3 regions of the Shewanella sp. 0m-6 genome follow, and region 1 is predicted to be linked to each of the others. Evidence: predicted binding sites of a transcription regulator. Region 1 holds the regulator's gene; each other region holds the start of a gene.
What was found. The regulator MetJ, encoded in region 1, represses methionine synthesis genes. The targets are predictions, from matches to a motif close to TAGACGTCTAGACGTCTA.

Region 1 (5,298 bases):
CGACGCCGCAACCCCTGACTCGCGCAGCAATGCAGCTAATAGGCGCGCTGACCAACGCTCACCAAAGCTGACTACCTGGCTGCTCTGATAGTCATTAATTGACTCTATCGACAATAGACTGATCAGCTGAGATTTATCGGTAGATAAACGCTCTCTTAAAGAACGTGCCTGCTCATTTGAGAGCAATTGCTCAATCAAATTTTGCTGAAAGCTAATGAGTGTCTGCAGCTCTTCTTGCCACAACTGTTTAGTGCTACTTAATTCGAGCAACTTATACAGGAAATTAGTACTTTTACCGGCAGCTGACACCACAACTAAATCGTCGCTGTGGCCATGCGTCAGCAAAATATGAGCAACGCGACGGTAACAGTCTGCATCCGCTAGACTTGAGCCACCAAATTTATGTAAGTGACAGCGTGCCATCGTATACCCCTTTAATTAACAAGCGGCTGCAGCATTAAGCGCAGCTTCAATATCGGCAACAAGATCGTCAGCATCTTCGATACCAACAGAAAGACGGATAAGCGTATCTTTTACGCCAGCTTCAGCGCGAGCCTCTGGCTCCATCGCCCTATGTGTCATGGTCGCAGGAACGGCCACTAAACTTTCAACGCCGCCAAGACTTTCTGCAACTGAAAAATAATTTAGATTTTTTAAGAACTCCACCAACTGGGGCTCCCCACCTTGGAGCTCAAAGCTCAACATGGCGCCAAAACCTTTTTGCTGCTTGGCCGCAATCTCATGCCCCGGGTGATCTTTAAGCCCTGGGTAATAAATTTTGGATACAGCTTTATGATTGACTAGGGTATCAAGAATTCGTTGCGCATTCGCCTGATGTTCGCGAATTCGTACTGCAAGTGTGCGAATTCCGCGCAAAGTGAGATAACTATCAAATGCTGAACCCGTTAGCCCTAATGTATTTGACCACCAATGCAGCAACTCTCCGACTTCAGGATCTTTAGCCACAACAGCGCCGCCCACCACATCACTATGACCATTAATATATTTTGTCGTAGAATGGATCACGATATCGGCGCCAAGTAATAACGGCTGTTGCAAAATAGGTGACAGAAAAGTGTTATCGACGACGACTAACGCGCCGACTTCATGGCTAGCCGAACTGATAGCTTCAATATCGACCACGCGAAGTAAGGGGTTCGACGGTGTTTCTAACCATACCATCTTAGGTTTTTGCGCTATCGCCTGATTAAGTGCCTGTGAGTCAGTCTGATCCACTACTAGCAACTTAAACTGACCTTTCTTGGCAAGGTTAGTAAATAAACGGTAACTGCCGCCATAACAGTCATGTGGCACGACAAGTAAATCATCTGGCCCGAGTAGATTTGTCGCCAAGGTGATTGCCGCCATACCAGTGCAAGTCACCACTCCCGTCGCACCTTTTTCAAGTTCGGCAATCGCATCGCCAAGAATGGAGCGAGTTGGGTTACCCGAGCGGCTATAATCGAAGTCTCTTGGATTTTTATGACCATCAAAAGAGTAGTTAGTTGACAGGTATATTGGCGGTACAACAGCGCCATGTTGGCTATCGGACTCAATGCCTTGACGCACTGCCGCGGTGGCAAGTTTACGCTCGGTCATGTACTACTCCTTAGTTACTGATTTTCTTATTAGAGATGTCTGGACGTCTAAATGTACCTAAGCACATCCTCCTCGTCAACCACTTTAGACGTTTAGACGTCCATGCATATAGAAATCTATTTGCATTTATCATAAATAAGAGGCAATAATTTGACTGCACAATTTAAAGGGTTAAAATCTGCCCCGAATTTTGAAATTACAGGTGAGTCAATGACTGAGTGGAATGGCGATTATATCAGCCCATATGCTGAACACGGCAAAAAGAATGAACAAGTGAAAAAAATTACTGTGTCCATTCCTTTGAAAGTACTTAAAGTACTTACCGATGAACGCACACGCCGCCAGGTGAATAACTTGCGTCACGCCACAAACAGTGAACTGTTGTGCGAAGCATTCCTGCATGCATACACAGGCCAGCCACTGCCAAACGATGCCGATCTAACTAAAGATAAACCCGACAGCATGCCTGCTGAGGTTAAACGTCTAATGGATGAAATGGGCATTGAGTGGGAAGAACTTGAATAATCTTCATTGATTATCGACAAACATGATCTCCAGATAAGGACTGCTTAGCAGTCCTTATCTGCTTCTATACCACTATAAACGTGTAGCCGACTGATAGTTTGCCTGTAAATCGATTCACGCCATCGTCACTGATAGGCCAACCTTTATTCGTTCCCATATAAGCCGTCTTGGCTGGATAAACAGATGATCGAACCCATTACATTACTACTTGCCTCACTGATTATCTTTTGTGGCGCACTAACCCAAAGTCTTATCGGCTTTGGCCTAGCCGTCGTTGCAAGCCCCTTGCTGTATATCGTCGATCCGAGCCTAGTACCTGCACCTGTTATCATGATGGGATTCTCTATTGCACTGCTGACCCTATTTAGAGAGCGAGGTCAGCTTGAGTTTAATGGCCTGCAATATGCACTCTTAGGTCGTATTCCTGGCGGCATACTCGGCGCGACGTTGATTTTAATTGCGCCGCAACCGATTTTAGGTCTGGCGATAGCCGCGATTGTGGCATTGGCGGTTGGTTTAAGCTTGATGAAATTTAGCATTCCAGTAAATCGATTTAGCTTATTTATCGCAGGCATTTTATCCGGTATTTTTGGCAACATAGCCGCAATTGGTGGGCCGCCTCTTGCCATCTTGCTTTCCGGTAAAGATGCAGGCCAATTTCGCGCCGCCTTATCGGCCTTCTTTATCTTCAGCTCGATGATTGCTTTGATCATTTTGGCATTTGCAGGCTTGCTGACCTTGCATCACTTTTATATCTCTTTAATGCTATTACCCTCTGTGATTTTGGGATATATCGTGGCAGGGCGATTAGTAGGACGAGTCGACAAACAAAAAACCAGAGCGTTAACTCTGGCTTTATGTGGCGGCAGTGCGCTTATCCTAACCATTAAATCAACGATAGAGTTAATGGGTTAGCGTTACTCGTTAGAAATGGTAGGAGGTTTGCAGCACGCCTCCTACCGCATTGTCATCACCAAACATACCGGTGAAGTCTAAGAAAAACGAATCACCGAAGGCAAAGCCTGAACCCAATGAATAGAGATTAGCTGTAGAGTCTTTCATATCATGGCGATAACCCACTCGTAGCGACATCCAATCAAAGGCTCTAACTTCCCCCCCTAAGCGCCAATATTGAGTACCATCGAGCTCTTTAAACTTCTTATTTTCAATCAGATCGATATCTGTGGTTACCGATAAAATACCCCAGTCATAAACCACTCCAGCGGTTACTAAGGGCTCTACGCGGTAGGTAAACTTTTGCCCTTCAACTTCTATGGTATCCACATCCTGGCTAATCAAGTTTCTCCCCGACAGACCTAGCGTCAGCCCTTCAAATGGTTGCAAGGCGACACCGATATCGAGGTTAAAGTTAGTCTCATCATTACGGTACTTAACGTCGTCAAAATCACTGGCATCAAAGTTATTCGCATTGGCAATATAGTTATAGGTGTCAACGCGCTGAAACTTTGGCGATATACCCACTGCAATCGGCATATTGACGATAGAAAGTGGAAAACTCAATGCAATACCTAAATCTGATACTGCGCCGCCTACTACTTGCCCTTGAGAGTCTAAATCAGAAATTTGTGGTGGATTATTAGGATCTAAATTATTGAGGGTATTGATATCTGACTGCGCGATATTAGCAACGCCGACGGCGTTGACATAAGTCTTATAGAAGATTGCCATCGGCATTCTTTGATGTGGAATGGCCACGCTGAAACCAAGCCCTGCACTCGCATAGGCTGAAGTGCCCTTTAACGACTCTAAATCAGCTACTAAATCATCACGAAATTGATTAATATCACCACTATTGCCAGTATCAATCGCATCAGCTAAGCCATCGTATGAGTCAATCAGCGAATCAAACTTATCTATCATGTCATCGCTATCAGCCATATCGATTCCAAGAACAGGCATCAGCAGTACTGCAGAATTGTCTTTATGCGCATTAATCGCGAGTAAGGCAGGATTAACAAAAGCCGCCCCCTCTTTATTTGAAGCTGCAACGCCCGCTCCCCCCATAGCATCGCTTCGAGCCTCATAATATTCTTGCCCTGCATGGGCTGAAAAGCAATGTAACAAGGCACAAGCTAGTGCTATTTTCTTTAGGTTCATCCATTCCACCTTTTAATGTCCTTAACGCTCTAAGCAGCAATACGACTCAAATCGAAAAAAGGTTATTTTTGTTCTTAAGATATTCTAAGACAAAATCGACTAAAATGGATGATAAATTTAACTTTAAATAAACATTTATATAGCAAAATGTTTGCCACCCCAATCATCAGTAACAAACCGATTAAAGGGGGCTCAACCTTATTTCAATTCAATTTTTTGGCAACGCCACATATTCCATAAAGTGCTGTGTAGTGAAATCAATAAACTGCCTTAATCGAGCTGGTTGAAACTGATCTTTGTTATAAAGCAGATAAAGCGGTGTATCCGATATGGTCCAATCTTCAAATACATGCACTAATTCACCGCTATCTAACTCCGTGCTACAGTAAATTTCAGGTAATCTGACAATACCATTTCCTGCCAACGCACTACTTTTCATCACGCGGCCATTTTTACATAAGAAAGTGCCAGCAATCGTGACCTCTGCCTTTTGGTTTTTATCGCTACGAGAGTGATAATTCCAGTGGTATACCGACCCGGTAATACAGGCATGGCTCTTCAACTCTTTTGGATGCAGAGGACGACCGCGCTTAGCAATATAAGCCGGCGATGCCAGTGTACAATTGGCAATGTCCATCAACTTTCTCGCCACCAAGCCTGAGTCTTCAAGCTCTCCCATTCTGAAGACCAAATCAAACTCATCAAGCACTAAGTCTACTCGCTGGCTACTAAAATCAAGATGGATTTGAATGTTCGGATGTTGGCTCATAAAGTCGTTCACCAGTTGGTTGACGATCTCTTCACCGATATAACCACCAACGCAGTTAATATTGATTTTTCCCTGCAAGTTATGGGCGTTATCAACCGTCTTGGCGACGGCTTGCTCCATAACATCTAAGGCATGTTGGCAGCGCTCATAAAAAAAGCTGCCCTGCTCTGTTAATCGCTGCGCCCTTGTTGTGCGAGTAATTAGGGTCACTCCCAGGTAGCGTTCTAATTGCGTTAACTGCTTTGAAAGGTGAGAACGAGAGCAACCTAGCTTTTCAGCCGCAAGGG
Region 2 (5,298 bases), on a different contig from region 1:
TTGAGCTTAAAGTTTAATATAGCTAAGTACCTTTTACGTATGGTAGAGGTAAAAGGGTGACGGTATTATTGATTGCAACTCGAATAATAACAATGTGTTAAACATGGTGGTGGGCAATAATGTCAAATTTTTTTTGAGCGGATTGCTGTAGATCCCTTCTTGGCCGTGTGTGAGCTGGAAGCTCACGACTTTGGTCAGGCGCAGCCTGATGCCTTAAAAATCTGGTGTGGGCGAAGCGCCACGATGTTTATCAAGCGTAGCTTGATTGCGTCAAAGGCCGTAAGGCCTCATCCCCACTAGTCTGTGGGAACAATACCCATTAAAACAAGTTCCTTATCAGAACTCTGATATTTGAGAAACAACTGCTGAATATCATTCGGCGCTGATGACACAGCGCTAAACCCATGTTTCGCGTAAAACCCTTCTAAATGCGCTAAGGCAAAAATATAGGTCTTGTCGTTATTGATAACGGATGCAAGTTCATCCATCAATTGATGACCCACACCTTGGCCGCGAAAATCTGGGTGCACCAACATGCCGGTTAAAATTGCTAACTGACCAATAGGCCGAATACGCGCACTAGCGACTATCTTGGAGGAAGTGATTCCCCCATAATTATCAAGGCTAGAGTTAGTTTGCGTTAACACGCAGATAGACTCTTTCTGCAACAAGCGTGCGTAAGGCATATGCTGGCGGTAGAACTTCTTCACCTCGATACGCTCATCAGGCGCTAACCAAGTTAATTGCAGCTTTGTATTCATTGCCGTTGTCATAAACAAAATGGTTTTGAGTCTATTTCTGAAAGTTAAATTGTCGCACCAAAGTGGAGTTACAGCTAGTTGTAGATGACTGGAATAATCGAATTATTCTTAATCAGTACTAAGGAGCGAAATGGTTGCGTCTGAAACCTAGTGTAGATGCGGATTAGGCCATCGAAAACAGGGATGTTTTCGTTGAGCTCACAGGGACGTGCTTGTAGCGAGCCTAAGCAGTATCTGCACATAAGCTTGCCGCAGGCAGTTGGAACCACAATAGATAAAGTTATTTACTTGGTTCCATATATCTAACCAAGCTAGAAATCATCCTTGGCAAATCGTCATAAATGTTCCAGACACAACGACGATTTACTATTTTGAAAAAGTCATCCATGGTAAATCGGCATAAATGTTCCAGACATAAAAAAACCGCCAAGTGGCGGTTTTTCATTGGCGTTGAACCAGCAACGCCGATTTAATCGATAACGATTAAAGACCTGCGTCAGCGCGTAGTGCGTCAACTTTGTCAGTAGCTTCCCATGGGAACTCGTTACGACCAAAGTGACCATATGCAGCCGTCGCTTGGTAGATTGGGCGAGCTAGGTTTAACATCTCTGTTAGACCGTATGGGCGTAGGTCGAAGTGACGACGTACTAGGTCAATCAATAGCTCTTCGCCAACTTTAGCAGTGCCAAATGTTTCGATGCTGATTGACGTTGGCTCTGCAACACCAATAGCGTAAGACACTTGAAGCTCACAACGGTCTGCAAGACCTGCTGCAACGATGTTCTTAGCAACGTAACGTGCTGCGTATGCTGCACTACGGTCAACTTTTGATGGGTCTTTACCAGAGAAAGCACCACCACCGTGACGAGCCATACCACCGTATGTGTCAACGATGATCTTACGACCCGTTAGACCACAATCACCTACTGGACCACCGATAACGAAACGGCCAGTTGGGTTGATGAAGTATTTAGTGTCTTTAGATAACCACTTAGCCGGTAATACTGGCTTGATGATGGTTTCCATTACACCTTCAATGAGGTCTGCTTGAGTCACATCTTCGCTGTGCTGCGTAGATAGAACAACTGCATCGATACCAGCAATGCTGCCATCTGAGTTATAAGCAAAAGTAACCTGACTTTTCGCATCAGGACGTAACCATGGAAGTGTCTTGTCTTTACGTACTTCAGACTGACGCTTAACTAGCTTGTGCGAATAAGTAATAGGCGCAGGCATGAGTACGTCGGTTTCGTTGTTGGCATAGCCAAACATTAAACCTTGGTCACCAGCACCTTGCTCTTTAGGGTCAGCACGGTCAACACCTTGGTTGATGTCTGGAGACTGCTTACCAATTACGTTTAGGATAGCGCAAGAGTCGGCATCAAAACCCATATCTGAGTGAGTGTAGCCAATGTCACGTACAGTCTTACGGGTGATCTCTTCGATATCAACCCAAGCTGAAGTGGTAACTTCGCCGCCAACCATAACCATGCCAGTTTTGACATAAGTTTCGCATGCTACACGAGCTTTTGGATCTTGCGCCAAAATTGCGTCTAGTACCGCATCAGAAATCTGATCGGCGATTTTATCTGGATGACCTTCTGAGACCGACTCAGAGGTAAACAAGTGCTTTGCCATGATGGAAAATCTCGTCTTTAAACAATTTGAATGTGTAGAAGTATCTACATCTAGACGGCTATTCTAGTGTAAAACAGAGTTGATGACACCCCTTTCACTAAATTTTGTGCAGTCACGCGCGCATTTTATTTGCTAGATGGATATTTAATAGGGTTTTTGATTTACATTAGATCTATGTAAGTAAAGGTGATTTTTACTGTTTTATGCGCAGCGTTCTGATTTAGGAATGATCAATAATTTGCCCATTTTTGCCAAAAACTCACCGCTGAAATAGAAAAAAGCTATTATTTGATGGCATTAATTTGCTCAAGCTTCATTCATCTCACTTAAAAGTGCCAATATTTTTCATTCTGGGTGAATTAAATTTGCGTCCTACTGGCGAGTAGGCGAAAATATGGCTCCAAAATTTGCTGTAGGGAAGGGAAAAGCAAATACAAATTTGTGGCCCTTTTCTCAATCTAAGCCTCAATACCTCAAAACGAAGCAGGAGAGAGCATGTCATCTCGTAAAGAACTCGCAAACGCAATCCGCGCATTGACCATGGATGCTGTTCAAAAAGCCAATTCTGGTCACCCAGGTGCACCAATGGGGATGGCTGATATTGCTGAAGTGCTATGGAACGATTTCCTAAAGCACAACCCAAACAACCCAGACTGGGTTGATCGTGACCGCTTTATCCTTTCTAACGGCCACGGCTCTATGCTTATTTACTCTTTGCTGCACCTTACAGGTTATGCATTACCTATCGAAGAGTTGAAAAACTTCCGTCAGCTTCACTCTAAAACACCAGGTCACCCAGAATACGGTTACACACCCGGTGTTGAAACGACAACGGGCCCACTAGGCGCTGGTATCAGCAACGCTGTGGGTATGGCGATTGCTGAAAAGACACTGGCTGCACAGTTCAACCAGCCAGGTCATGACATCGTTGATCACTTCACATACTGCTTCCTAGGTGATGGCTGTTTGATGGAAGGTATCTCTCATGAAGCATGTTCACTAGCCGGCACATTAGGTTTGGGCAAGCTAGTCGCGTTCTGGGATGACAACGGTATCTCTATCGATGGTCACGTAGAAGGCTGGTTCACTGACGATACGCCTAAGCGTTTTGAGTCTTACGGCTGGCATGTTATTGCAAACGTAGACGGACACGACAGCGACGCAATCCGCGCAGCTATCGAAGAAGCTAAGTCTGTTACAGACAAGCCAACCATGATCTGCTGTAAAACGACTATCGGTTTTGGTTCACCAAACAAGTCTGGCAGCCACGACTGTCACGGCGCACCACTAGGTGATGCTGAAATCGCAGCGGCTCGTGAATTCCTTGGCTGGAACCACGGTGCATTTGAAATCCCAGAAAACGTTTACGCGGGTTGGGATGCTAAAGAAGCGGGTCAAGCTAACGAAGCTAACTGGAACGATAAGTTCGCAGCATATGAAGCAGCATTCCCAGAATTGGCGGCTGAATACAAGCGTCGTGTTATTTCTGGCGACCTACCTGCTGACTTTGAAGAAAAAGCACAAGCTTTCGTTCAAGAGTGTCAAGATAAAGCAGAAGGCATTGCTAGCCGTAAAGCATCACAAAATGCTATTGGTGCATTTGGCGCTATCCTACCTGAAATGCTAGGTGGCTCTGCAGATCTAGCCGGTTCTAACCTAACGCTTTGGTCAGGCTCTAAAGGTATTCAAGACGATCCAGCCGGTAACTACATCTATTACGGTGTACGTGAATTCGGCATGAGCGGTATCATGAACGGTGCTTCTCTACACGGTGGTTTCATCAACTACGGCGCAACGTTCATGATGTTTATGGAATACGCACGTAACGCTGTACGTATGTCTGCATTGATGGGCATTCAGAACATCTTCGTTTATACCCATGACTCTATCGGTCAAGGTGAAGATGGTCCAACTCACCAGCCAGTTGAACAGCTTGCAAACCTACGTATGACACCAAACATGACGGTATGGCGTCCATGTGATGCGGCTGAAACTGCGGTTTCTTGGAAGAATGCAATCGAGCGCCGTAACGCGCCAACATCGCTAATCTTCAGCCGTCAAAACCTACCAGCTCAAGCACGTAGCGCTGAGCAGTTAGCAAACGTTGTTAAAGGTGGTTATGTACTAAGTGATTGCGCTGGTACGCCAGACCTAATCCTTATTGCTACTGGCTCTGAAGTTCAGCTAGCACTAGATTCTGCAAAAGTACTGACTGAGCAAGGCCAAAAGGTTCGCGTTGTGTCTATGCCGTCAACTAACGAGTTCGATAAGCAAGATGCGGCTTATAAAGAGTCTGTACTACCAGCCTCTGTGACTAAGCGTGTTGCGATTGAAGCGGCTCACGTTGATTTCTGGCACAAGTATGTTGGCTTTGGCGGCGCAGTTGTGGGCATGAGCACCTTCGGTGAGTCTGCTCCTGGTGGCGACTTGTTGAAGTACTTTGGCTTTACTGTTGAAAACGTTGTAGCAACCGTTAACGGACTATAATCAGCTAACGTGTCAGAGCTAATGATGCAATGGGCGGTTAACCTAGGCGCGAGTCGAAAGATTAATCAGTGTATTGCATCAATAATTTGCTCTATGATACAGAATAATTGTTTACGTATTTTTTACTTTAAGCATTTATGATACAACGGCTTACCTATTGAGGTAGGCCGTTGTCGTATCAATAATTAAGCTGTTAAAGGAAATAGAAAGCTTACATGATCAGAGTCGCTATCAATGGTTATGGCCGTATCGGTCGTTCAATTCTTCGTGCAGTGTATGAATCTGCCAAACGTGACCGCATTCAGATAGTGGCGATTAATGAGTTGGCCAAACCTGAAGCGATGCTTCATTTAACTCAGTACGACACCACCCACGGGCGCTTCCACACCCAAGTGTCACTTGATAATCAGCA
Region 3 (5,298 bases), on a different contig from region 1:
GGCACCGATAAATGCGCCAACCGGCAGACTGAGCCAAAGCATGCTTTGGCTAAAGAGGGTTAACGCCACTACAGCGCCAAAAGAGGCGCCCGATGAGATCCCAAATAGATAAGGATCTGCCAGCGGATTTCGCGTCACAGTTTGCAGCACACTGCCCGCTATCGACAGTCCAGCCCCAGCAATAAATGCTAATAAGACTCGCGGTAAACGTAGCTCCCAAATAATGCGCTCTTTTACGCCAACAGGATCGCCGATACTAAACAGCTTGTGGCTAAACACATTTAGCACATCTAAGGTACTAATACTGGCAGCACCAAAACTGGTGGCAGCAAATGGGGTGATTAGCGCCACCAAAGTGAGTATAAGCAGAACGAGATGCTCAGTTCGGCGACGACAATTAATGGCTAACGGCAGACTCGCGATTGAGGCCTTACTCACCTTAAACATCTGTACCTCTCGCTTTTATTTGAACGAAAGCTTCAGCTTGAACTGACGCCTTTATATCCGCGGCGGTTTTCTCACCACTTGCCGACACGCCCTCGTAACCATAGAAATAACAGATAAGCGGATTACCATGCTGAGGATGAGGCTTGATTTCACAGCACACATCAAACACTTCAGCGATGCGCTGCTCAGTGAGTACCATCTTAGGTGAACCATTGGCTATAGCACGGCCCTTATCAAGCAGGAGGAGTTCATCACACAGTGCACTGGCAAGGTTAAGATCATGAATAGAGGTGATAACGGTGATATTGAGACTGCGCAGTAGCTCTAAGGTTTGGATCTGATAACGAATATCTAAGTGATTTGTCGGCTCATCGAGAATAAGTAGTTTAGGGCGCTGCGCAATGGCGCGAGCAATCAAGGCACGCTGCTTTTCACCGCCCGATAAGCTCTCATAGGCTTGATTGGCTTTATCTTCAAGACCTACTTTTTCAAGTGCTTGTGCGATCACAACGCGATCGCTGCGGCTAGTAAAATCAAAGGCACTTTTATGAGGCGTTAAACCTAGGCCGATAAGTTGCGCAGTGGTCATCTCGAAATGATGGGGGGTGTCTTGCAGTACCACGGCGATTTGCTGGGCAAAAGCTTTAGCCGATAGCGCGCTAATATCTTGCCCAAACAAGTTAATACAACCCGTTGTTGGCTTAATGAAGCGATATAAGCAGCGCAGTAGACTGGATTTCCCTGCGCCGTTAGGCCCTATAATACCCAGCATCTTACCTTCAGCTAAGCTAAAGTCGATTGCCGACAAAATGGCTTTACCATCCAGTTGCCAGCCTAAGTCGTTAACAGACAGCACTGTTTGGGTTTTAGCTTCAGCGTGAATCTGCTGCTTTAATTGCGAATTAGCCATTGCAGCCATTTACCCATTGTTTGAAAAAACGGGCATCGAATAAGCAAGCATCATATAAACAGGCCTTTAGCAAGCCTCGATCTAGGTCTAGGTCTAGGTCTAACAACCAAGCATGGAACTTCATTTTATTGTCTCCCTCGAGTCGCCCGCACGAGTTTATGTGTATATGGATACACTTTTAATTATCAACACGTACTGAGTCATACGTACTGAACAACATAAGCTAGGCAGGTATCTGACTTGGAAGCACAGCCCTATGGCTAACCTTCCCTACAGTTGCGGGTACAGTCCGGACTAAGCGGCGAATAACTGCCAGCCTCCGGTTCCCTTTATGCGATTAAGCACCTAGCTTTCATTTTGTTTGACTTATTATTAGCTTAGTCGCGCTGATACTAACGAGACTATCCCAGCGACAATCCCCGTGAGTATTAAGCACTAACCTTAATGCAGACAGTAGCACTCAAGTAAGCTAACGCCGCAGTTTAGCATCATACCAGCAAGGCTGATATCACCTTTGTTTTATAAATAAAACCAAGATTGACGGGCTAAAGCCCGACCTACGATAAAAAGGTTCTAGGTTCTAGGTTCTAGGTTCTAGGTTCTAGGCTCTAGGCTCTAAGCTCTAAGCTCTAGGCTCTAGGTCCTAGGTCCTAGGTCCTAGGTCATAGGTTCTAGGTCCTTCTTTAAACTTCTACCGCCAATTTAGGGTCATGAACTGCTTATTATCATTGTGCAGCACATCAATCACTACCGTGGCCGCGTAAGGCAATTTAAGCGAGGTGTAAAAACCCGCACACTGACTGACGTCCAGAGCTTTACTCATTAAATGACGTATTACGCCACCGTGAGTCACCACTAATACCGTCTTTCCTTGATGCAGCTCAAGCATCGCCTGCCAGGCTTTATCGATACGCGCCTCAAAATCTTGCATAGACTCGCCATGAGGCGGCGATAACAACCAAGGGTTTTTCCAGTAGTTATCAAGCGCTGAGCCACAAGTTTGATAAAGCGCGTCGAAGGTTTGTCCGTCCCAATCGCCGAAGTTCAGCTCTTTAAAACCTGCTTCAATAGAAAAGTCTAAATCATGCTCACGAGCCAATTGCTCTGCGATGTTGGCGCAGCGCTGAAGCGGTGAACTAATCACACTATTAACAGTAAAACCAACGGTAAAATCGACTGACAAATCGGTTAAGCATAAGGCGGAAAATGCCTTTTTCATCTGCAACTGACCAAGCTCAGTTAACGCAACATCAACTTGGCCGCGTAAAATATTGCCACCATCGCATTCGCCGTGCCGAAGTAAAATCACCTTAGTGGTTTGCATTATACCTGTTGACCTTCATTATTTATCAGCAACTTAGTTAAAATTCATTGGCTTTTAATGCTGAAAAAGTATCATGCTTTAGCACTTGCACTTTTTATCGCCTCTCACGTATTATGGACGTCTATACGTATAAATGTCCAAACAAAATAAAAGGTCACTAATAATAAACGACCTTAACTGAAAATAACGGACATGATTTACACCAGATCTAGGTAAGTTAAGTATTCAGAGACTTATTTTGCTTGGTATTACAAGAATAACGATTTGCGAACTGGTAGGAATTATCTATGGCAACTTGTACCCCAACACATGCCTTGAGCGCAGTAGCACATACTCAAGACTCTGCCGACAAGGTTTTAGCAGTACTTACCCAAAAGCTTCAAGATGGGATCCTTATCCTCGACGGCGCGATGGGCACCATGATCCAAGATCGCAAATTTGAAGAACATGACTTTCGTGGTGAACAGTTCAAAGACTGGCATTGTGATGTAAAGGGCAACAACGACATGTTGGTGCTCACCCAAGCCGATGCTATCAAGCAGATCCATAAAGACTACCTGTTAGCCGGCTCTGACATCATAGAGACCAACACCTTTAATGCCACCCGCATCGCCATGGCCGATTACGACATGCAGGAGCATTCAGCTGCGATCAACTTAGCAGGCGCACGCATTGCCCGCGAAGCCGCCAATGAAGTTGAAGCAGAGACGGGTCGCCAATGTTATGTGGCTGGTGTTTTAGGCCCGACCAATCGCACTTGCTCCATTAGTCCAGATGTTAATGATCCCGGCTTTCGTAACGTTAGCTTTGATGAGCTAGTTGAAGCCTACATTGAGTCAATCAATGCACTTATCGCTGGCGGCGCAGACATCATTATGGTCGAGACCATTTTTGATACGCTTAATGCAAAGGCGGCATTATTTGCGATTGAAACCGTGTTTGATGAACAAGAATTCCGTCTACCGATTATGATCTCGGGGACGATTACCGACGCCTCAGGGCGTACCCTTACCGGACAAACCACCGAAGCTTTTTATAACTCACTGCGCCACGTTAAGCCTCTGTCTATCGGCCTTAACTGCGCCCTTGGACCAAAAGAGCTTCGACCATATGTAGAAGAGCTGTCAAAAATATCTGAATGCTTTGTGTCGGCGCACCCAAATGCTGGTCTACCCAATGAATTTGGTGGCTACGATGAAACTCCAGAGCAGATGGCGGAAATCATTGAAGAGTGGGCCGAAGAGGGCTTTTTAAATATCATTGGTGGATGCTGTGGTACCACGCCTGATCATATCCGCGTTATCCGACAAGCCGTTATTAAGCACCCGGCCCGCGTACAGCCCGACATCCCAATTGCATGTCGTCTATCAGGGCTTGAGCCACTGACCATTGATAAAAATTCGCTATTTTTGAACGTCGGTGAACGCACTAACGTAACCGGATCGGCTAAGTTTTTACGCCTGATCAAAACTGGCGAATATGAAGAAGCGCTGTCGGTTGCCCGTGAGCAAGTTGAAAGCGGCGCACAGATAATCGATATCAACATGGATGAAGGCATGCTTGATGGTGCCGAAACCATGCATAAATTCCTCAACCTTATCGCCTCAGAGCCTGATATCTCGCGCGTACCGATTATGATCGACTCCTCTAAGTGGGAAGTGATTGAAGCGGGCCTTAAATGCATTCAAGGTAAAGGCATCGTTAACTCTATCTCGCTTAAAGAGGGTGAAGAAAAATTCATCGAGCAAGCAACCTTAGTTAAACGCTACGGCGCTGCGGCAATTATCATGGCGTTCGATGAACAAGGCCAAGCCGACACCAAAGCGCGTAAAATCGAGATTTGTACTCGCGCCTATAACGTGCTGGTAGATAAAGTCGGTTTTCCGCCAGAAGACATTATCTTTGACCCCAACATCTTTGCCATTGCCACAGGTATTGAAGAGCACGATAACTATGCCGTTGATTTTATCGAAGCTACCCGTGAAATAAAACGCACCCTACCTCATGCGATGATCTCTGGCGGCGTGTCGAACGTGTCGTTCTCGTTTCGTGGTAACAACCCGGTGCGTGAAGCGATTCATGCCGTATTTTTGTATCATGCAATTCAAGCAGGCATGGACATGGGTATCGTCAACGCCGGACAACTGGCGATTTATGATGATATCGACACCGAATTAAAAGAGCGAGTTGAGGCAATCGTACAGAACTTACCTTGCAGCGCTGTCGATAAAAATGGGGAGCCGACTAACAACACTGAACTCTTGTTAGAGGTTGCGGAAAAATTTCGCGGCGATGGCAGCCAAACCGTTAAGAAAGAAGATTTAGAGTGGCGCACTAAGCCGGTAAATGAGCGTTTAGCCCATGCGCTGGTTAAAGGTATTACCGACTTTATTGATGCAGATACTGAAGAAGCACGCCAACAGGCCACTCGCCCACTCGATGTGATTGAAGGGCCGCTAATGGATGGGATGAACATTGTTGGCGACCTATTTGGTTCCGGTAAAATGTTCCTGCCACAAGTGGTTAAATCTGCGCGCGTAATGAAAAAAGCCGTTGCCTATTTAAACCCTTATATTGAGCTTGAAAAAGTCCCAGGCCAGTCTAACGGTAAAATTTT

Region 2: a site for MetJ is predicted at 2,443-2,460, ahead of metK (methionine adenosyltransferase). Genes of this name have one in related genera too.
Region 3: a site for MetJ is predicted at 2,796-2,813, ahead of metH (methionine synthase). Genes of this name have one in related genera too.

Annotation. Positions count from the first base shown of each region.
Region 1 is NZ_JBRIMD010000018.1:11,123-16,420, reverse strand. Features, by position in the region: gene ACVBJC_RS14060 (bifunctional aspartate kinase/homoserine dehydrogenase II) at 1-423, opposite strand, end outside; gene metB (cystathionine gamma-synthase) at 439-1,599, opposite strand; gene metJ (met regulon transcriptional regulator MetJ) at 1,810-2,124, shown strand; gene ACVBJC_RS14045 (sulfite exporter TauE/SafE family protein) at 2,308-3,039, shown strand; gene ACVBJC_RS14040 (conjugal transfer protein TraF) at 3,049-4,242, opposite strand; gene ACVBJC_RS14035 (LysR family transcriptional regulator) at 4,451-5,298, opposite strand, start outside.
Region 2 is NZ_JBRIMD010000028.1:48,162-53,459, forward strand. Features, by position in the region: gene ACVBJC_RS17275 (GNAT family N-acetyltransferase) at 297-761, opposite strand; gene metK (methionine adenosyltransferase) at 1,245-2,399, opposite strand; gene tkt (transketolase) at 2,895-4,886, shown strand; gene epd (erythrose-4-phosphate dehydrogenase) at 5,102-5,298, shown strand, end outside.
Region 3 is NZ_JBRIMD010000003.1:185,028-190,325, reverse strand. Features, by position in the region: gene ACVBJC_RS03565 (FecCD family ABC transporter permease) at 1-447, opposite strand, end outside; gene ACVBJC_RS03560 (ABC transporter ATP-binding protein) at 440-1,357, opposite strand; cobalamin riboswitch at 1,567-1,721, opposite strand; gene ACVBJC_RS03555 (histidine phosphatase family protein) at 2,049-2,681, opposite strand; gene metH (methionine synthase) at 2,969-5,298, shown strand, end outside.